Regions from separate parts of the Acidovorax sp. ST3 genome, predicted to be linked through region 2. Evidence: predicted binding sites of a transcription regulator. Region 2 holds the regulator's gene; the other holds the start of a gene.
What was found. Region 2 encodes FNR, which switches genes on or off when oxygen is low (the NO sensors DNR and NnrR bind a similar motif). Its sites were predicted from a motif close to TTGATNNNNATCAA; they were not measured.
Positions count from the first base shown of each region.

Region 1: DNK89_RS06325 (PAS domain-containing methyl-accepting chemotaxis protein) is a predicted target of FNR. The motif match lies at 8,296-8,309, and genes of this name have one in related genera.

Region 1 is NZ_QKVP01000002.1:295,216-305,825, reverse strand. Features, by position in the region: gene DNK89_RS06360 (FAD-binding oxidoreductase) at 1-910, shown strand, start outside; gene DNK89_RS06355 (amino acid ABC transporter substrate-binding protein) at 987-1,904, shown strand; gene DNK89_RS06350 (pyridoxal phosphate-dependent aminotransferase) at 1,901-3,127, shown strand; gene DNK89_RS06345 (thiamine pyrophosphate-binding protein) at 3,155-4,840, shown strand; gene DNK89_RS06340 (LysR family transcriptional regulator) at 4,880-5,761, opposite strand; gene DNK89_RS06335 (DMT family transporter) at 5,897-6,844, shown strand; gene DNK89_RS06330 (DNA polymerase IV) at 6,980-8,197, shown strand; gene DNK89_RS06325 (PAS domain-containing methyl-accepting chemotaxis protein) at 8,379-9,938, shown strand; gene DNK89_RS06320 (hypothetical protein) at 10,032-10,298, shown strand; gene queF (NADPH-dependent 7-cyano-7-deazaguanine reductase QueF) at 10,331-10,610, opposite strand, start outside.
Region 2 is NZ_QKVP01000005.1:262,528-273,137, reverse strand. Features, by position in the region: gene DNK89_RS17415 (sulfite exporter TauE/SafE family protein) at 1-470, shown strand, start outside; gene DNK89_RS17410 (EAL domain-containing protein) at 531-2,975, opposite strand; gene DNK89_RS17405 (HD-GYP domain-containing protein) at 2,972-4,294, opposite strand; gene DNK89_RS17400 (sulfite exporter TauE/SafE family protein) at 4,498-5,223, opposite strand; gene hemN (oxygen-independent coproporphyrinogen III oxidase) at 5,229-6,611, opposite strand; gene fnr (fumarate/nitrate reduction transcriptional regulator Fnr) at 6,801-7,523, shown strand; gene DNK89_RS17385 (hypothetical protein) at 7,623-7,916, opposite strand; gene DNK89_RS17380 (FixH family protein) at 7,973-8,251, opposite strand; gene ccoG (cytochrome c oxidase accessory protein CcoG) at 8,316-9,761, opposite strand; gene ccoP (cytochrome-c oxidase, cbb3-type subunit III) at 9,854-10,610, opposite strand, start outside.

The DNA of each region.
Region 1 (10,610 bases), on a different contig from region 2:
AGGCGGCTATCTGTACCTGGCCACGAAGGCAGGCGAGGCCACGCTGCGCGAAAACCATGCACTGCAGAAGCAGCATGGCGCCGATGTCGCGCTGCTGAGTCCGCAGCAACTGGCCGAGCGCTTTCCGTGGCTGGCGTTGCAGGATGTGGTGTTGGGCTCGCTGGGCCTGTCGGGCGAAGGTTGGTTTGATGGCTACCTGCTGCTGACGGCGCTGCGCAAAAAGGCGCAGAGCCAGGGCGTGCGCTATGTGGCCGATGAGGCCGTGGGCCTGGATATGGAGGCCAGCGACGGCGTGCAGCATGTGAACGCAGTGCGCCTACAAAGCGGTGGCGTGCAGCGGTGTCGCTACGCCGTGAATGCCGGTGGCCCGTGGGCGGCTGCCATTGCGGGCTGGGCGGGCATTGATTTGCCCGTGGTGGGCAAGCGCCGCACGGTGTTCAACCTGACCAGCCCCGCCGCACTGCCGGGCTGCCCGCTGCTCATCGACACCAGCGGCATCTGGCTACGGCCTGAGGGCAAAGGCTTCATCTGCGGCTTTGCGCCCGACGCGGACAACGACGCCGACTTTGCCCCGCTGGAGCCCGAGTACGCGGCGTTCGAGGATCACATCTGGCCCACGTTGGCCGAGCGCATCCCCGGCTTTGAAGCACTGCGCATGCAGGGCGCCTGGGCGGGCTACTACGAGATGAACACCTTCGATCACAACGCCATCGTGGGCCTGCACCCGGCGTGCGACAACCTGGTGTTTGCCAACGGCTTTTCGGGCCACGGCCTGCAGCAGTGCCCTGCCGTGGGCCGGGGCGTGGCCGAGCTGTTGCTCACGGGCAGCTACCAAAGCCTGGACCTGTCGCCGCTGTCCATCGAACGCATTGCGCGCAATGCGCCGCTGCTCGAAAAGAACGTGATCTGAGCGTCATCCCAGCCGCCCGATTTCTCTCTCACTAATTCCTCAACCTGCCAACCACAAAACACACGGAGACAACGACATGGCAATTTTCCGCAAGACCTTCACTGCGCTCGCCGCAGGCCTGGCTCTGGCCTGTGTGGCCACGGCCCCCGCGTTGGCGCAGACGGTCACCCAGCCCACGCTGGAGAAGATCAAGGCCAGCGGCAAGGTGGTGCTGGGCGTGCGCGAAACCTCGCCGCCCATGGCCTACGCGCTGGGCGCGAATGAAAAATACGTGGGCTACCACGTCGAGCTGTGCGAACGCGTGCTGAAAGAAATCGCGCCCGACGCCAAGCTCGAATACATGGCGGTGACGGCGCAGAACACGCTGCCCCTGGTGCAAAACGGCACGCTCGACATTGGCTGCGGTCCCACCACCAACAACACCGCGCGCCAGCAGCAAGTGGCCTTTGCGGTGACCACCTATGTGAGCGAAGTGCGCATGGCGGTGCGCAAGGATTCGGACCTGAAGTCCATCAGCCAGCTCGCAGGCCGCACCATTGCGGCATCCACCGGCACCACCGCCGTGCAGCTGCTGCGCAAGCAAGAGCGCGCGCTGGGTGGCGCCCCCATCAAGACCGTGCTGGGCAAGGACCACCACGAGAGCTTCTTGCTGCTGGAGACCGGCCGCGCCGATGCCTTTGTGCTCGACGACAACCTGCTGGCCGGGATGATTGCCAACTCCAAAGACCCCTCGGCCTACCGCATCGTGGGCGAGCCGCTGGGCGCCGAGCCCATTGCGCTGCTGTTCCGCAAGGACGACCCGACCTTCAAGGTCGCCGTGGATGGCGTGCTCACCAAGCTGATGGCCAGCGGTGAGATGGAAAAGATCTACACCAAGTGGTTTGTGAACCCCATTCCGCCCAAGAACATGAGCCTGAACCTGCCGCTGGGCACCACGCTGCGCCAGCTGTTTGCCACCCCCAACGACAAGCCCCTGGAGACTTACCAGCAATGAACGCTCCCATCCCCGCCACGGCCTTCCGCGCGGCCGACCGCCTGGGCGCCATCGGCGTCTCCGAAATCGTGCGCCTGACGCAAGAGGCCAACCAGCTCAAGCGCCAGGGCCAGCCCGTGATCGTGCTGGGCCTGGGCGAGCCCGATTTCGACACGCCCGCCCACATCCTGGAGGCCGCGCAAAAAGCCATGGCGCGGGGGGAGACGCATTACACGGTGCTGGATGGCACGGCCGAACTCAAGGCCGCCATCCAGCACAAGTTCAAGCATGACAACGGGCTGGACTTTGCGCTCAACGAAATCACCGCCGGTGCAGGCGCCAAACAGATCCTCTACAACGCGCTGATGGCGTCGGTGAACCCGGGTGACGAGGTGATCCTGCCCGCGCCGTACTGGACGTCGTACGCCGACATGGTGCTGATTGCGGGCGGTGTACCGGTGGTCGTGCCCTGCACCGAAGCCAACGGTTTTCGCATCACGCCCGAGCAGCTGGAGGCGGCCATCACGCCGCGCACGCGCTGGGTGTTCATCAACTCGCCCTCCAACCCCAGCGGCGCGGCCTACAGCGCCGAGCAGTTGCGGCCGGTGCTGGAAGTGGTGGAGCGCCACCCGCAGGTGTGGCTGCTGGCGGACGACATCTACGAACACATCCTGTATGAAGGCCGCGCGTTTGCCACGCCCGCCGTTGTGCTGCCCTCGCTGCGCGAGCGCACGCTGACGGTGAACGGTGTCTCCAAGTCGTATGCCATGACGGGCTGGCGCCTGGGCTACGGCGCAGGTCCCAAGGCGCTGATTGCGGCGATGGCTGTGGTGCAGAGCCAGGCCACGTCGTGCCCGTCGTCCATCAGCCAGGCGGCGGCTGTGGCGGCGCTCACGGGGCCGCAAGACGTGGTGCGCGAGCGCTGCCAAGCGTTCCAGGACCGGCGCGATCTGGTCGTGGCCGCACTCAATGCCTCGCCCGGCCTGCGTTGCCGTGTGCCCGAGGGCGCGTTCTACACCTTTGCCAGCTGCGAAGGCGTGCTGGGGCGCACCACGCCCGGAGGCATGTTGCTGCGCACCGATGCCGACTTTTGCGCCTACCTGCTGCGCGAGCACCATGTCGCGGTGGTGCCCGGTGGGGTGCTGGGGCTGGCGCCATACTTTCGCATCTCTTACGCCGCCTCTACCGCTGATTTGCAAGAAGCCTGCGCTCGCATCCAGCGCGCCTGCCAGGCCCTGTTCTGATTTTTTTCTGATCTAGTCACTGAAGACATGAATACCTCGTCCCCCACCCCCCGCACCGGCGGCCAGATCCTGGTGCAGCAGCTCATCACCCATGGTGTGAAGCAGCTCTTTTGCGTGCCCGGCGAAAGCTATCTGGCCGTGCTCGATGCGCTGCATGACGCTGATATTGGCGTGACCGTGTGCCGCCAGGAGGGCGGTGCGGCCATGATGGCCGAGGCGCAGGGCAAGCTCACGGGCCAGCCCGGCATCTGTTTTGTGACACGTGGGCCGGGTGCTACCAATGCCTCGGCCGGCGTGCACATTGCGCACCAGGATTCCACGCCCATGATCCTGTTTGTGGGCCAGGTGGCCCGCAACGCCATGGGGCGTGAGGCGTTTCAGGAGCTGGACTACAGCGCCGTGTTTGGCACCATGGCCAAGTGGGTGGTGCAGATTGATGACCCGGCCCGTGTGCCCGAGCTGATTTCGCGCGCCTTCCACGTTGCCACCTCAGGCCGCCCCGGCCCCGTGGTGGTGGCGCTGCCCGAAGACATGCTGACCGAAGCCGCCACGGTGGCCGATGCGCTGCCCTACCAGGTGACGGAGACCCACCCCGGCGCCGCGCAGATGGCCGAGCTGGCCCAGCGCCTGCAAGCCTCCCAAAGCCCCGTGGCCATCCTGGGCGGCAGCCGCTGGTCTGAGCAGGCGGTGCGGGAGTTCACGGCCTTTGCCGAAGCGTGGTCCATCCCTGTGTACTGCTCGTTCCGCCGCCAGATGCTGTTCCCGGCCACGCACGCCTGCTACGGCGGCGACCTGGGCCTGGGCGTCAACCCCAAGCTGCTGGCGCGCATCAAGGCGTCGGACCTGGTGCTGGTGGTGGGCGGTCGCTTGTCGGAGGTGCCATCGCAAGGCTACGAGTTGTTCAACATCCCAACGCCCGCGCAGCCCCTGGTGCATGTGCATGCCGATGCGGACGAACTGGGCAAGCTGTATCGCCCCACCCAGGCCATCCACGCCACGCCACAGGCTTTCACAGCTGCGTTGAATTCTGTGCGACCCACGGCGGCAGTGCCCTGGAAGGCGCACGCTGAAGCGGCCCATGCCGAGTACCTGGCTTGGAGCGACACGGCGCCCATCCGCATCCCTGGCAACCTGCAAATGGGCCAGGTGATGCAGCACCTCAAGGAAGTGCTGCCCGCCGACACCATCTTCTGCAACGGTGCAGGCAACTTTGCCACGTGGATTCACCGCTTCTGGCCCTTCACCACCTACGCGAGCCAACTCGCGCCCACCAGCGGGTCGATGGGCTACGGTCTGCCCGCAGGCGTGGGCGGCAAGCGCCTTTGGCCGCAGCGCGAGGTGGTGATCTTTGCGGGCGACGGCGACTTTTTGATGCACGGCCAGGAGTTTGCGACCGCCGTGCAATACGGCCTGCCCATCATCGTGGTGCTGCTGGACAACGCCATGTACGGCACCATCCGCATGCACCAGGAGCGCGAGTATCCTGGCCGCATCAGCGCCACGCAGCTCAAGAACCCTGACTTCAAGGCCTACGCCCAGGCCTTTGGCGGCCATGGTGAACGCGTGGAGCGCACCGAAGACTTCGCCCCCGCGCTGGCCCGGGCCCGCGCCAGTGGCATGCCCAGCGTGCTGCACTGCCTGATCGACCCCGAGGCGATCACGCCCACCGGCACGCTGCAGGGCATTCGCAGTGCAGCACTCTCCAAGAAGTAGGCTCCCGTTTCGTACTTAGGCCCTTAGGCCCTTAGGCGTTCAGCTGGTTACGCGGGCGCCGCCTGATTGCCTCAGGGTCTGCACCAGCAGGCTCTGCAGGCTGTCCACCGCTTTGGAGCCGCGCGATGCGCGGCTGCGGTACACGGCCACTTCCATAGGCCCCAGCGGCCCCAGGCCGTGTTCGGTGCCGAGCACCTGCAGCTGCGGCGGCACGCTGCAGTGGGTGAGGGCGGCCACGGCCAGGCCGCTTTCCACCGCTGCAATTTGCCCGGCCAGGCTGGAGCTGTGATAGACCACCTTGTAGCGGCGCCCCTGCTGCGCCAGCGCGTGGATGGCGCCGCGCCGCGCCAGGCTGGCCGATTCGTACACCGCAATCGGCAGCGGGTCACGCCTCCACAACTCGAACTGCGCCGACCCCACCCACACCATGGGCTCATGGAACAGCAGCGTGCCCCGGCGTGCGTGGTCGCGCGAGATCAGGGCCAGGTCCAGGTCGCCATTGGCCACACGCGGGATGAGTGCGGTGGACTGCTCGCAGTCCAGCTCAATCTCCACCGCACTGTGACGGGGCGCAAAGCGCTTGAGCACAGGCGTGAGGTAGCGCGCTGCGTAGTCATCCGGCACCCCCAGCCGCACCCGGCCTGTGAGGGTGTCGCCGTTCAGTGCGTCGTGCGCTTCTGCGTGCAGTTCCAGAATGCGGCGCGCATAGCCCAGCAGGGTTTCACCCTCGGGCGTGAGGTGCTGCTTGCGGGCATCGCGCTCCAGCAGTCGGTGGCCTACGGCGTCTTCCAGCTTCTTGAGCTGCATGCTGACCGCCGACTGCGACCGGTGCACCTCGGCCGCCGCGCCGGAGAGCGAGCCTGCATCCACCGCCGCCACCAGGCATTGAAGCCAGTCGAGTTGCAAGTCGCGGTAGCTCATGGATTGCCCCTGTGGTGATGTATTCGAAAATCGAATGATTGATGCGTAAATTATGCGCTTTCGATTGCAGCGGCTGGCGGCCACACTGCGGGCATGCAGCAGTCGTCCTCTACCGTTTCAGGCACATCCGTCCCCGTGGTTCCCGCGTCCGCCTTCCCTGCGGGCAGCGAGCGTGGGCTGTCGTCTGCCCACCGGCTGGATGGCTGGATCGCTTTTTTGCTGGGCAACGCGCTGCTGGGCTCCATCGGCGTGTTCGTGCACGAGGCGCAGGCGGCGCCGTTGACGGTGACCTGGTTCCGCTGCGCTTTTGGTCTCGTGGGGCTCACGTTATGGATGGCCTGGCGCCACCGGTCATGGTCGGGACTGTGGCGGGGGCTCTGGGTGGGCTGGGCGGCTTTGCCGTGGGTGTTGCTGCTCAGCGGGCTGATGCTGGCGAGCTGGTGGCTGTTTTTCACGGCGATCCAGCAGGTGCCCACCGGGGTGGCGGTGGTGCTGTTCCATGTGCAGCCCCTGTGGGTGTTGCTGCTGGGGGCCTGGTGGCTCAAAGAAGCCGTGCCCCGGCAGCGCGTGGTGTCCGTGCTGGTCGCGATGGTGGGGCTGGTGCTGGCCACGGGCGTGGCCGGGGGGCTGACCTCCTCCGGCGCCGGGCATGCGTCTGGCTACTGGGTGGGCGTGGGGCTCTGCCTGGTCGGTGCGCTGTGCACAGCCACCGTCACCGTGGTTGCCAAGCGCCTGGGGGCGCTGCCGGTGGGCGCGCTGGCGTGGTGGCAATGCGCGCTGGGTGCCGCCGTGCTGTGGGTGGCCCCCGTGGGCCAAGGCTGGCCCGCCTGGGGCGCCCCATGGGCATGGTTGGCCGGGCTGGGGCTGATCCACACGGGCCTGGCATACACCCTGATGTACGCAGGCATGGCCCGGCTGGCCACGGCCCGGGTGGCGGTGCTGCAGTTTGCCTACCCGACGGTCGCCATCGTGGTGGACTGGGTGTACTTTCAGCACACCTTGGACGCTTGGCAGATGGCAGGTGTGGTGCTATTGCTGGGGGCCATCGCGGCAGGGGAGCGTAGCGCGCGGCGCAATCGCTAATGCACCGCCTGCGCAGGGATGGCGCCGCCCCGCACAATATCGGGTGTGACCGCCACCGAGTTCGATTCTTCTGAGACCCACCCCCCCGCGCAGGCTGCCTCTTCCGGCAAGCGGCGCCGCATCGCGCACCTGGACATGGACGCTTTTTTTGCGTCCGTCGAGCTGCTGCGCTACCCGCAGCTCAAAGGCCTGCCCGTGGTGATAGGGGGCGGGCGGCGCAAGGTGGACGAGCTGCTGCTGCGCGGCCCGGACGGCACCGCAGAGCGCGAGCGGCGCTTCATCCCGGTGGAGGACTTTCCGCTGCTCAAGGACTATGTGGGCCGGGGCGTGATCACCACAGCCACCTACCCGGCGCGGCAGTTTGGCGTGGGCTCGGCCATGGGCATGATGAAAGCGGCCAAGCTGTGCCCGCAGGCCATCGTTCTGCCGGTGGATTTTGATGAGGTGCGACGCTTTTCGCGCCTGTTCAAAAGCACCATCACCGAGATCGCGCCGGTGATGCAGGACCGGGGCGTGGACGAGGTCTACATCGACTTCACCGACGTGCCGGGAGGCCAGCGCGAAGGCGGGCGGGTGCTTGCGCGGCTCATCCAGAAAAGCATCTTTGAACGGACCGGGCTGACCTGCTCGATTGGCGTGGCGCCCAACCGGCTGTTGGCCAAGATGGCCAGCGAGTTCAACAAGCCCAACGGCATCTCCATCGTTTACGAGGAAGACCTGCAGAGCAAGATCTGGCCCCTGAACGTGCGCAAGATCAACGGCATTGGCCCCAAGGCTGGCGAGAAGCTGGCGCGCCTAGGCATCGAGACCATCGGGCAGCTGGCCGCGCAGGATGAGCAATGGCTGATGGGCCATTTTGGCAAGTCCACTGGCGCATGGATGCACCGCGTGGCCTGGGGCCGCGACGACAGCCCGGTGGTGACCGAGAGCGAGCCCGTGAGCATGAGCCGCGAGACCACCTTTGACCGCGACCTGCATGCGGTGCGCGACCGGGCCGAGCTGGGCGCGATCTTTACCGACCTGTGCATGCGCGTGGCCGAGGACCTGCAGCGCAAGGGCTATGTGGCGCGCACCATCGGCATCAAGCTGCGCTACGACGACTTCAAGATTGCGACGCGCGACCACACCGCCCACAGCTACACGGCCGACGGGGCCACCATCCGGCAGCTGGCCGGGCAGTGCCTCAAGCGCGTGCCGCTGGACAAGCGCCTGCGGCTGCTGGGCGTACGTGCCAGCACGCTGGTGCGGCGCGGCGAGGAGCCTGAGCCCGATCCGCAGACCCGTGCGGCAGCCGCGAGCAGCCGGCGCAGGCCGCAGGCGGGTGTGGACAGGGACACGGGGCAGCTCTTTTAATGCCACAGGAGGGGGCTGGGCGCGCCTTGGGAGGGTTGTGCAAGCTACCCCTCATTCGGCACCTTTTTGGTGCAAATCGGAGGAGTGAGCAGTTAGACTTGATTCGTATCAAGCGGTTACACGAACGTCTAACAAAACACCGCGCTGCCTGCCCCTGCCGCAGGCCTTCCAGGAGCCTCGAATGCGCATCAACCTGCCAGTGACCCAGCAGAATTTTGACTACCCCGGTGATGAGCTGCTGGTGTCCAGCACCAACACCAAGGGCGAGATCACGCACTGCAACCCGGCGTTTGTGCGCGTCAGTGGCTACAGCTACGACGAACTCATCGGCCAGCCGCACAACATCATTCGCCACCCGGACATGCCGCCCGAGGCCTACAAGGACATGTGGCGCACCATTGGCCGGGGCGAGCCCTGGACGGGGCTGGTGAAAAACCGGCGCAAGAACGGCGACCACTACTGGGTGCGCGCCAATGTCACTCCCATCATGGAAGGCGGCAAGCCACGCGCCTACATGTCGGTGCGCACCAAGCCCAGCGCGGCAGAAATTTCTGCCGCTGAAGCCCTGTATGCCCAGATGCGCAGCGAGGCGGCATCGGGCGCGAGCAGCTTTTACCTGAACTCGGGCAACGTGCGCTATCGCGGGGTGCGCGGCTGGCAGCAGCGCCTGGCGCAGATGGCCTTGCTGCCCCGCATGGCGCTGTTGCTGGCGGTGATGGTGCTGCTGGCCTTGTTGCCCGACGTGATGGGCCTGCAAGGCACCACCGCCTGGGTGGCCCGCCTGGCGCTGCTGGTGCTGGGGGCGGGGTGGACGCTGTGGCGCTTTCAGGCCACCGTGCTGCAAGGGGTGCACGACGCCACCCGCTTCGCATCCGACATCTCGGCCTGCAACCTCGCCACGTCGGTGGGCACGGACTACCCCCAACCCCTGGGCGCGCTGATGCAGCGTTTGCAGCAGACCCAGGTCAATCTGCGCGCCGTGGTGGGCGACGTGCGCACCGAGGTGCGCAACTTCATCGAATCGGCCGACGAAATCGCGCGCGGCGGCATGGACCTGTCGGCCCGTACCGAGTCGCAGGCCAGCAGCCTGGAAGAAACCGCCGCGGCCATGGAACAACTGGCCAGTACGGTGCTGCAGACGTCGGAGACAGCCGCCAAGGTGTCGCACGAGAGCGCACAGAGCAGCGACATCGCCACGCGCGGTGGCCAAGCGGTGCAGGAGGTGGGCGCGGCCATGCAGCAGATGAAGCTGTCGTCCACCAAGATCAGCGAGATCGTGGGCGTGATCGAGGGCATTGCCTTCCAGACCAATCTGCTGGCGCTCAACGCCGCGGTGGAAGCCGCGCGGGCTGGCGAGCAGGGCCGGGGCTTTGCGGTGGTGGCTGGCGAGGTGCGGGCACTGGCGCAACGCAGTGCCAGCTCGGCCAAGGAGATCAGCGGCCTGATCGGCGTCACGGTGAACCAGATCGCCAGCGGCGCGCAGCAGATGGACCATGCCGGCACCACCATCGAAGGCGTGGTCCATGCGGTGGAACGCGTGAGCACGCTGGTCCAGCAGATCAGCAGCGCCACCAAGGAGCAGTCGCAGGGCATTGCCCAGGTCAACGAGGCCGTGACCCAGCTTGACACCGTGACGCAGCAGAACGCCGCGCTGGTGGAGGAATCTGCCGCCGCCGCCCAGGGTCTCAAGGAGAGTGCGGTGTCGCTGGGCCGCTCGGTGGACGTGTTCCGGCTGGGGTGAGCGGCACCGCAAGGAGCCGCCCGCAGCCATTCGTACCTTGACGAATTCTTACTCGTAACTTACAGTGATTTTCCCGTTTTCCGGGAGATCACCATGACCCTCGACGAGCTGCAGCGCATCAAGCAGTGGCATGTGGCACACAAGGCCGACCACCCGCTCGAATACCACCTGTGGGACCTGGTGCTGACGGTCTGGATGCTGGGCTGGGTGGGCTGGTTTCCCATCTGCGCTTTTGGCGAGCCCTGCGCCGCGCCGGTCTGCCTGATCGGCATTTTTGTCCCCAGCCTGTACGTTGCCTGGCGCACCCGCGCGCACCTGCGCCACACCCTGCGGTGCGACTGGATTGACGCGCGCAACTGATGAAGGCGGTCGGTTGACGGGGATGGTCAGGCCTACTGCCGCGCCGTTCGCACGTTGCGCGGCAGGGCTTGCGGGTGACTGGTGCGCAGGGGGTTGATGTCCAGCCCGCCCCGGCGCGTGTAGCGCGCGTACACCGTGAGCTTGATGGGTTTGCAGCGCGTCCACACGTCCATGAAGATGCGCTCCACGCACTGCTCGTGGAATTCGTTGTGGTTGCGAAAGCTCACTAGGTACTGCAGCAGGCCTTCCTGGTTGATCTGCGGGCCGCTGTAGCTGATCTGCACGCTGCCCCAGTCGGGCTGGCCGGTCACC
Region 2 (10,610 bases):
CACTGTTTGTGAGCTTCTCGGCCACGCAGATGTTTCTGGACAAAAAGCCTGCGCCCACGCGCCAGATGCCGGGCGGCGCAGGCCAGGTGGCGGCGGGCGGCGTGATCGGATTTCTGTCGGGCCTGGTCGGCGCGGGCGGCGGCTTTGTCAGCGTGCCCTTCATGACCTGGTGCAATGTGCCCATCCACAACGCGGTGGCCACCAGCGCCGCGCTGGGGTTTCCCATCGCGCTGGCCAACGTGATCGGCTACGCCATTGGCGGACAGAACGTGAGCGGCTTGCCCCCGGCATCCCTGGGCTACATCTGGCTGCCAGCACTGGGCGTGATTGCGAGCTGTAGCGTGCTGACGGCCCCGCTGGGTGCCAAAGCGGCCCACAACCTGCCCGTCAAGCAACTCAAGCGCGTGTTCGCGTCGCTGCTGTTTGGCCTGGCGGCTTACATGCTGTGGAAAGGCGTTTCGGCCGCCTGAGGCCGAAACAGAGGCGGACTCTTTGCAGTCCGCCGCGTCGCAACATCTGCGCGCTCGGCGTCAGGTGTTCAAAGGCCGGTGGCGCCCCTGGGCCTTGAGCGGCAAGGGCTTGCTCAGCAGGGCGCGGAACTGGTCGGCCGGCAGCCCGGGCGCGCACAAAAAGCCCTGGTAGTGCTCGCACTGCATTTGCTGCAGCACCGCCTGCTGGGTTTCAGTCTCCACCCCTTCAGCCACCACTTCGATGTGCATGGCACGGCCCATGCTGATGATGGCGCTGACAATGGCCCGGTCGCCGTCGTCGTCGGGCAGACCACGCACAAAAGACTGGTCGATCTTGAGCTTGTGGATGGGGAGTTTTTTCAAATAGGCCAGGCTCGAATAGCCGGTGCCGAAATCGTCGATCGCCAGGCCGATGCCCAGGTCCGCCAACACGCGCAGACGCTGCTCCATCTCCTGTGCGTCCTGCAGCAGGATGGTTTCTGTCAGCTCCAGTTCCAGCAAGGTGGGGGGCAGCTGGTGCACCGCCAGCAGGCGCGTGATGCGGTCCACAAAGTCGGGCTGGCGAAACTCCAGCGCTGACACGTTCACGGAAATCATGATGGGCGAGCCGCTGTGCATCCAGAGTGCGGCCTCGCGCACCGCCTGCTCCATCACCCAGGCGCCCAGTGTCACGATGTAGCCCGATTCTTCCGCCAGCGGAATGAACACTGCAGGGGATACCGCGCCAAACTCGGGGTCCGTCCAGCGCAGCAGCGCCTCGGCCCCGGTGATGCGCCCGGTCGCCATATTGACCTGGGGCTGGTAGTGCACGGCCATGCGCTGCAAACCCAGCGCCTGGCGCATGGCGTGCTCCATCTGCATGCGCGCGAGCAGGTTGGCGTTCATCTGCGGCTGGTAAAAGCCGTAGCTGCCGCGCCCACGCTCCTTGACCCGGTACATCGCGGTGTCGGACTGCTTGATCAGGTCGTCCAACGTAGCGCCATCCTGCGGGTACAGCGCAATGCCGATACTGCACTGGATCGAGAAGCCCATGCTGTCGAGCATGAAGGGCTTGAGCATGTCGTCCAGAATCCGGCGCGCCACACTTTCGGCCACCGATGCATCCCCCCCATGCAGGTAGATGACAAATTCATCCCCGCCCAGACGGCACAGCATGTCGGTTTGCCGCAAGCAGGTCTGCAGGCGTTCAGCCACCAGCTGCAGCACCCGGTCTCCAAAAGGGTGGCCCAGGGAGTCATTGATGATCTTGAAGCGGTCCATGTCCAGGAACAGGATCGCAAAGCCGGTGTCGCTCTGGCGCGCCCCCTGGATGGCGGTATCCACGCGTTGCGAGAGCAGCAAACGGTTGGGAAGACCTGTCAGTGCGTCGCTGTAGGCCAGCTCTTCAATGCGCTTTTGCGCGGCATGCTGCAGCGTCAGGTCGCGCATGAAGCCGATGCTCTGCACCAGCCGCCCTTCGTCATCACGCAGGGCCACCCACGACAGCTGCACCGCGCAGTAAGCGCCGTTGTCACGGGGCAGCCACAACTCCCCCTCCCAGAAGCCATCCTTGGCCCAGCCCTGCAGCACCTGCTCCATGAAGGAGGCGTCCGAGCCTCCTCCAAAAAGCGAGGCAGCCACACAGCCTTCAAAACCCTTGGCCGTAGGGCCGACCAGCCGCTCACACCCGGGGTTCATCCGCATGATGCGGTGCTGACTGTCGGCGATGAAGATCGCATCCAGGCTGGACTCAAACACGCGCGCGGCCAAGCGCAGGCTGGCTTGTGTCTCAGTCTGCCGGGTGATGTCCCGGAACGAATACACACGGCCCACCGCACGGCCCTGGCTGAACTGCGGCACCGTGCGCATCTCCAGCACCACGCCGTTGCGCAGCTCGACAATGTCGGTGCTCTCCTGCATGGGTTCGCGGTCGATGGCTGCCAGGCGCTCGGCATAGAAGCGGGGGTCCGACACCTGGTCCGCCATGAAGGCGTACACCGCCGCATCGTCGCGCTCCACCAGCAACTGGCGCGGCAGGTTCCACAGCTGGGCCAGACGCTGGTTGAATGCGCGCACACGGCGATCCAGTCCACACACCAGCATGCCATCAGCGGCAGAATCCAGCGTGGCACGCAGCTCGGACAACAGTGTCTCCAGTTCACGCTCAGTGGTCTCCTGGAGGCTGCGGTCCAGCATGGTCAGCAGCAGCACCGTACTACCACCCTCCCCCCAAGGCACACGCCGGACACAACGTTGCACCGGCACCAAGCTGCCATCAGCACGCAGCAAACTGGTATGGGCAGTCACGCCCTGCGCAATCACATCGACTGGCTCCGACCAGAACGCCAGCTCCTGGGGCGTGCTGGCCAAGTCCAGCACAGACCGCCCTCGCATGGCGGCGGCAGACAACCCGGTGAGGCGCGCGGCGCCTGCGTTGGCTTGCAGGATGTGTTGGCTGGCCTCATCCAGGAGCCACACGGCCTCCTGCAGGCCATCCAGCCACCCGAGCGATTGGAGATCGTTCACGCCGCAGCCTCGTCAGGGCCGGGACTGACCGCTCGCTCAAAAAAGTAACAGATCCGCTGCCGGGGAGACAGGTAGTCCAGCGCGTCACGCGGCAGTTGTGCGGGCTTGAGGCTGCGCCGTATGCCCAGTTCAGGGACAGTTTCCAGATCCAGGATCGGCGCCTCTTCCTTGGGCACCCGTGGGTCGTGCACGATGACCTTGGGCCGCAACGGCCGCGACGAGTTGACCGAGGCCACGATGGCATACCGGTCATTGACCAATTGCACGATGGAGCCGGGCGGGTAGACCCCCATCATGCGAATGAAAGCCCCCAGGACCACCGAATCAAAACGGGCCTTGAGCTGGGCAAAGATGACGGAGAGCGCCTCGTGGGGCGTCAGCGCCGTTACTCCCATGGCCGGGTTGCACATGCGGTCGTACTGGTTGACCAGCGCCAGGACCTGGCTCATGCGCCCCAGATCGGGCCCCTTCAGGCGCTGGGGAAAACCACTGCCGTCACACATTTCGTGGTGCCGCGCCACGGCCGTGAGCACTGCATCGGCAAACCCCATGCGTTTGGCCAGGGCAACGGATTCCGCCACGTGGGTCTCGTAGCGTGTCCGCTCCATGGGGATCATGGAAGGGGTGGGCTGGCGCAGATTGGGCGGCAGCTTGAGCTTGCCAATGTCGTGGATCAATGCGGCCACACCCAGATCGTGCAGTTCCTCGCTCTTCATGCCCAGGGACCGCCCCAGCAGCAACGAAATCACCATCACATTGATCGGATGCAATCCGTTGCGCTCGCCCACGCCCTCGGACAGCAGCCGGATGACGGAGTCGCCGTTTTCCAGCAGTTCGGTCACGCATCCAGAGACCAGCGCCTCGCCCTTGGCCCTGGCCTGGTCCGGGTGCTCGGAAACCGTGCGCTCCATGGACTGGTACTGACGGGTGGCTTCTGAGAAACGCTGATTGCAGGCGGCCAAGGCCCGGTTTTGTGCTTCCAGCAGCTCACGGCGACGCTGTGCCTCGGGGTCTACGACAGTGGCCGTCCCAGGCCCGGGCGCATCCAGGCCGTTGGGCGGTGGGGCTGTCATCTCGGGCACGCTCCAGGCAGCAGGCACCAGCTCCTGCAGTTCTGGATCGCTCTTTTTGGGGACGTAACGTACCTCGGTCAACCCCAGCTCGCGCAAGGTGGCGATCTGTTCCGACGACGCCACCCGGAAACTGCTGGTCGGGAACGGATGGTGCATCCAGCCCACGTCGAGCTGGATGTACATGCCGACACGCAGTTGGCTGATGTCGATGAGGATGGATGAGTTCACGTCAGGCGCACGATACATGGCGACATCAATGCCACCAATAGTTACGCAGATTATCACCAGTTCCAGTGACGTGGCGAAGAACCGGCAGACCGCGCAGCGATCCGGCAACACTTGGCAGAAATCGGGCCTGATTGGAGCACCGCAGTAGCTTGGGCTGAGGCATCGCTCCGCTTGGAACCAGCGGGCGATTGGGGATGACAGGACGAATCAGCGCAGCGCGTTCAGCGGCACCAGAGCGACGGCTTGTAAATGAGATCCATCCACAACGCCCAGGCAGCGACCGCGCACAGCATGGCGCCTGCGGCCCTCGTGCCCCACTGAGCCCGTGCGAGATTCAGGCGGTTGCGAAGGCTGCTCCAAGCCCAAGGGCCACCCACCAGCCAGACCCCGCTGCCCACGGCAAACAGGGCCATGGTCAGGGCCCCCTCCAGCGCCCCTCCACTGAGCGCGGCGACCAACAGGGCCGAATAGAGCAACCCGCAAGGCATCAGGGCCCACAGGACTCCGGCCGCCATCACGCCGCCTGGCGCCCCGACCAGCGGTCGAACACGCGCCCACACGGACCGACCCGCCTGCTCCACCCAAGCAGGCTGGCGCGACTGCACCATCATCATGAGCCCCCAGGCCATCACCGCCACGTGCATCAGCGTCCAGGCGGGACGCAACGCGGTGGTCTGCTGGGTCAGCCATGCCAGACTGTCCATGGCCAAGGCCGCCAATGCACCGGCGCTGGCATAGCCCACCAGGCGCCCCGCATGAAAGGCTACGGTGCGCTGCAGTACGCCGCCACGTGGCGCCCAGCGCACCACCCGCTCGGCACTGCCCTCCGCCAGTGGCGCACCGCCCTGCCCCACAAGTACTCCACAGGGCGCGGAGCACATGGCCAGGCAGTGGGACCCGCCGGCGAGTCCCATGAGCAGAGCAGTCCAGCCAACCGTGGCAAGCATAGGTATCAGATGATGCGCGAAAACCGGGCGCGGTTGCGATCTGCCTGCAGATAGCGGTCAAAAACCATGGCGATGCCCCGCACGAAGAACCAACCGGTCGCGGTCACTTCAATGCCCTCAGGCCCAACGCGCACCAGCCCTTGCCCCTGCATGCCCTCCAATTGGGCCAACTCCGCCGCGAAATACTGACGGAAGTCGATCAGCCACGCCTGCTCCATCGGCTCGAACAACAGTTCCCCTTGGCACATCAGGGCCATGATGGCCGCACGGCGTACCAGGTCGTCGCGCGTGAGCGCCAACCCGCGCACCACGGGCAACCGCCCCTGGTCCAGAAAGTCGTAGTACTCATCCAGCGTCTTGGAGTTCTGGCTGTAGGTTGCCCCCACACGGCCAATGGCCGATACGCCCAGACCGATCAAATCGCAGTCCGGCTGCGTGCTGTAGCCCTGGAAGTTGCGGTGCAGGCGCCCCTGGCGCTTGGCCACGGCAAGGGCGTCGGTGGGCAGCGCAAAGTGGTCCATGCCCACGTACGCGTATCCAGCATCCATGAAGGCATCGAGCGAGCGCGACAACATGGAGAGCTTGCTCGCGCCCGTGGGCAACTCCGCAGAGATGATGCGGCGCTGTGGCTTGAAACGCTCTGGCAGGTGCGCGTAAGCATACAGCGCGATGCGGTCAGGCCGCAGTTGCGCCACCTGGGCCAGCGTGCGGTCAAAAGACTCGGGCGTCTGGCGCGGCAGGCCGTAGATCAAATCCACATTCACCGAGTCAAAGCCCAACGAACGCGCAGACTCCACCAGCGCAAACACCTGTTCGGCGGGCTGGATGCGGTGCACAGCCTTCTGCACTTCGGCATCAAAGTCCTGCACGCCAAAACTCAGCCGGTTAAAACCCAGCTCAGCCAACAGTGCAAGACGCTCTGCATTGACGGTGCGAGGGTCCACCTCGATGGAGTATTCCCCCCCAGGCGCCAGCGTGAAGCTGCGCTTGAGCATGGCCATCAGCTCTCGCAGGCCCGCATCGGAGAGGAAGGTGGGCGTGCCTCCACCCAGGTGCAGTTGACTCACCACCTGTCCCACGCCACAGTGCGCGGTGTGCAGGTCGATCTCGCGGCTCAGGTAGCGCAAGTAGACCTCGGCGCGGTCATGGTGCTTGGTGATGATCTTGTTGCAGGCGCAGTAGTAGCACAGGGATTCGCAAAACGGGATGTGCACGTACAGGGACAGCGGCATGGCCTTGGCCAGCGTGCCCGAGCGGCGCTGTTGCAGCGCCAGCACGTAGTCTTCCTGACCAAACGCCTCCACGAAACGGTCGGCCGTTGGATAGGATGTATAGCGGGGCCCTGGCACGTCAAAGCGGCGCAGAAGGTCTGGCGAAACAGCAGTCATGGGGAAATTTCCTTGCGTACACCTTGACTGTGCCGTAGGCTCTGGGACATGTCCTTGACCTGCATCAAGTGAACCCGCAAGCGATACGGCGACAATTTGATGAAGGTCAGCCGCTTGCCCGCGCCCTGTATTCAGGTTCGTGTACGGCAAGCGCGATATGCTTGACCGCTAACCCAAGCCCATGTGTCTATGAACCCGCTCACCATCAAAGTCGCCTGCTCCAACTGCAACCTCCGCGAGCTGTGCATGCCCGTGGGCTTGAACGAAGAGCAACTGCAGCGCATTGACGAGGTCGTTGCTGTCCGCCGCAAGGTCAAGCGCGGCGGCACGCTGTTTCGCAATGGCGAGTCCTTCACGTCCCTGTATGCCATCCGCACCGGTTTTTTCAAGACCTGCGTGGCCACCGAAGACGGTCGCGACCAAGTCACAGGTTTTCAGATGGCGGGGGAGATCATCGGGCTGGACGGCATCGTGAACGACCACCATACCTGTGACGCGGTGGCCCTTGAGGATGCCGAGGTCTGCGTCATGCCTTTCGACCGCATCGAAGAACTTTCCCGCGAAGTCACGGCCCTGCAGCACCACGTGCACAAGATCATGAGCCGCGAGATCGTGCGCGAACATGGTGTGATGCTGCTGCTGGGCAGCATGCGTGCCGAGGAGCGGCTGGCGGCCTTCTTGCTCAACCTGGTGCAGCGCCTGCATGCACGGGGCTTCTCGCAATCAGAACTGGTGCTGCGCATGACGCGCGAAGAGATCGGCAGCTACCTGGGCCTCAAACTTGAAACAGTGAGCCGCACCTTCTCTAAATTTGTGGAAGAAGGCATCGTGGAGGTCAAACAGCGCCATGTGCGCATCCTTGACACCGATGCCCTGCGACGCATTGTGAACAGCCAGCAGACCTGCCACTGATTACGGTCCCTCCTAGGCTGAGGGTTGGGCCCATACAAAATCCGCCTGTCTCTTCTAAAACGGCATGCACCGCATGCCTGCATCAACTGGCGAAAAGACTCAGGAGCAAGATGATGTCTTGCGGCAATCGTCAGGCCGCTCCCCGTCGGGCACGGGACAGCGGTTGACCTCAAACGGTGACATGGACAGCAGCGTGGTCAACGCGCTGGTGGCCATGGTGATGGCCCAGAACACAAAAAATGCGAGGGTGTACACCCCCTGCCGCGACAGCGCCAGAGGCTGCCCGAACCAATGCAGGTCCTGGGGGTCCACCATGGCAAAAACCAGCATCTCCAGCACACCCGCCATCAAAAAGGCGGGCCATGCAATCCACATCAGGCGTTGCGTCCACATATCGGTTCTGTCTCCTGGTGCTGCCGGGGTCGCCCGGGTGCGCGACCCTGGGGTTTTCAGCGTGGTTGGTCCTGCACGGGGGTGGCCGCGTGGTTGCGGGCCTTGAGGGCCGGCGCCAGACTCTTTTCCGGCGCCACCAGTGTCTTGTTGATTTCGATGCCCTGGCGGTAGTAGTCCTCCGCCACCACGGGGTCGGGCCGCGAAATCGCCAGCCACAGCGTCACAAAGCCCGCCACGATCACGATCAGAGGCCCGGCAATCACCAGCCACACATGGCCAAACTTCCACCAGGGTACGGTTGCCGCCGGGGTTGCAATGGCAGGGTTTGAAGACATGGTGCTTTACTCCTCAACAATATCGGTCAAAGTGCGGCCCCGAAGGGCCCCACCGGAATACCGCTCAACGCGGTACAAGGAACACGGATTTTTCCGTCACATGAGCCGCTGCTCCTACGGCCTGCACATCAAACTGAACGGCATGTGACCCGGGCGTGGCGGAACCATAAGGAATCTGCAACCGCACGGCCACCCAGCGAGACTCTGCCGCGCCAATGTCCACTTCAGCCTCGGAAGCCACTTCGAGCCTATCCAGGCCCCGCGCGCTGATGCGATAACGCTGCTCGCCCTCGGTGGCATTCATGATCTGCAGCCGGTAAATGTTCTCCAGCTTGCCACCTGCCACGATGCGCGAGAGCGCAGCGCGGTCCCGCACCACATCCACCTTTAGCGGCGTGCGCACCACCAGGCTGGCCAACATGGCCACGCAGAGGGTGACCAGCACGGCGCTGTAAATCAGCACGCGGGGACGCAGCACGCGGCGCAACATCTGCGACTGCGTCCAGTGCTTGGCCACGCCGTTCTGGGTCGAATAGCGGATGAGCCCACGCGGGTACTGCATCTTGTCCATCACGGTGTTGCAGGCGTCCACGCACAGGCCACAGCCGATGCATTCGTACTGCAAGCCCTTGCGGATGTCGATGCCTACCGGACAGACTTGCACACAGAGCGAGCAGTCAATGCAATCGCCCAGCCCCTGGGCTTTGTAGTCGATGCTCTTCTTGCGCGGACCACGCTGCTCGCCACGTTCAGGGTCGTAGGTAACGATCAGCGTGTCTTTATCAAACATCGCGCTCTGAAAGCGCGCATAAGGGCACATGTACTTGCAGACCTGCTCGCGCATGAAGCCCGCATTGCCATAGGTGGCAAAACCGTAGAACAGCACCCAGAAAATCTGCCAGCTGCCCTGGAACGCCAGCAGCTCGCTGCCCAGCTCTCGAATGGGGACGAAGTACCCCACAAAAGTAAACCCGGTCCACAGGGCCACCGCGATCCACACCACTTGCTTGAAAAACTTCTTGCGGATCTTCTCGAACGTCCAGGGGCCGTTGTCCAGGCGGAGCCGGGCACTGCGATCGCCTTCGATCTTGTGCTCGATCCACATGAACATTTCTGTGTACACCGTCTGCGGGCACGCAAAGCCACACCACAGACGCCCGGCCACTGCGGTGAACAGGAACAGCGACAACGCCGAAATGATCAGAAGGCCAGTGAGGTAGATGAAATCCTGTGGATACAGCACCAGACCAAAGATGTAGAACCTGCGAGCCCCCAGGTCAAACAGCACCATCTGGCGCTGGCCCCACTCAAACCACGGCAACCCGTAAAACACCAGCTGCGTGAGAAACACCATGCCCCAGCGCCAGCGCGCAAACAGGCCGCTGATGGAACGCGGGTAGATCTTCTTTTGCGCTTCGTACAGCGAGATGATCTCGCCCGCAGAAGACGCATCTGCCGCGACTGGCGTAATCGGGATGACCTTGCGAGCCGGCTCGCTGGGTGTGCTCATGGTGTCGCTTTGTGAACGGAATTAAGGCGCAAAAGGGGTGCCTTCAAACGGAAACCCGGGCGGTGCGTCTCACGCACCGCCCGGCAGTCAGGTCAGCGTGCAGCCACCTGCTTGTTCGACAGGCCCCACACATAGGCAGAGAGTACGCCGATCTGCGCCTCGGTCAACTTTTCGGCCTGTGCAGGCATCTGGTTGACCTTGCCGTTGTTGATCATGGCGGTGATGGCGGCCTCGCCCCAGCCATGCAGCCAGATGTCATCGGTCAGGTTGGGCGCGCCCAGTGCCTGGTTGCCCTTGCCGTCCATGCCGTGGCAGGCTGCGCAGGCCGCAAACTTGGCCTTGCCCAGCGATGCGCGCAGCGAGTCATGGGGGCTGCCCGACAGGCTCAGCACGTAGTGCGACAGGTTACGCACGTCTTCCGGGGAGCCCACTGCGGCTGCCATGGGAGGCATGTTGCCGATGCGGCCCTTCTCCAGCGTCTCGCGGATCTTCTCGGGCGTGCCGCCGTGCAGCCAGTCGTTGTCCGTCAGGTTGGGGAAGCCCTTGCTGCCGCGCGCATCCGAGCCGTGGCACTGTGCGCAGTTGTTCATGAACAAGCGCTCGCCAATGGCATGGGCCTGGGGGTCGGCGGCAACGTCTTCAGGCTTCATGGAGGCAAAGCGTGCGTACAGCGGCTCCAGCTCCGTCTTCGCCTTGGCCATTTCGGCTTCGTACTCGCCCTTCTGCGTCCAGTTGAGCTTGCCGGTGAAGCTGCCCAGGCCCGGATAGGCGGCCAGGTAGCCCAGGCCAAAGACGATGGTGATGACGAACAGCCACACCCACCAGCGCGGTAGGGGGTTGTTCATCTCG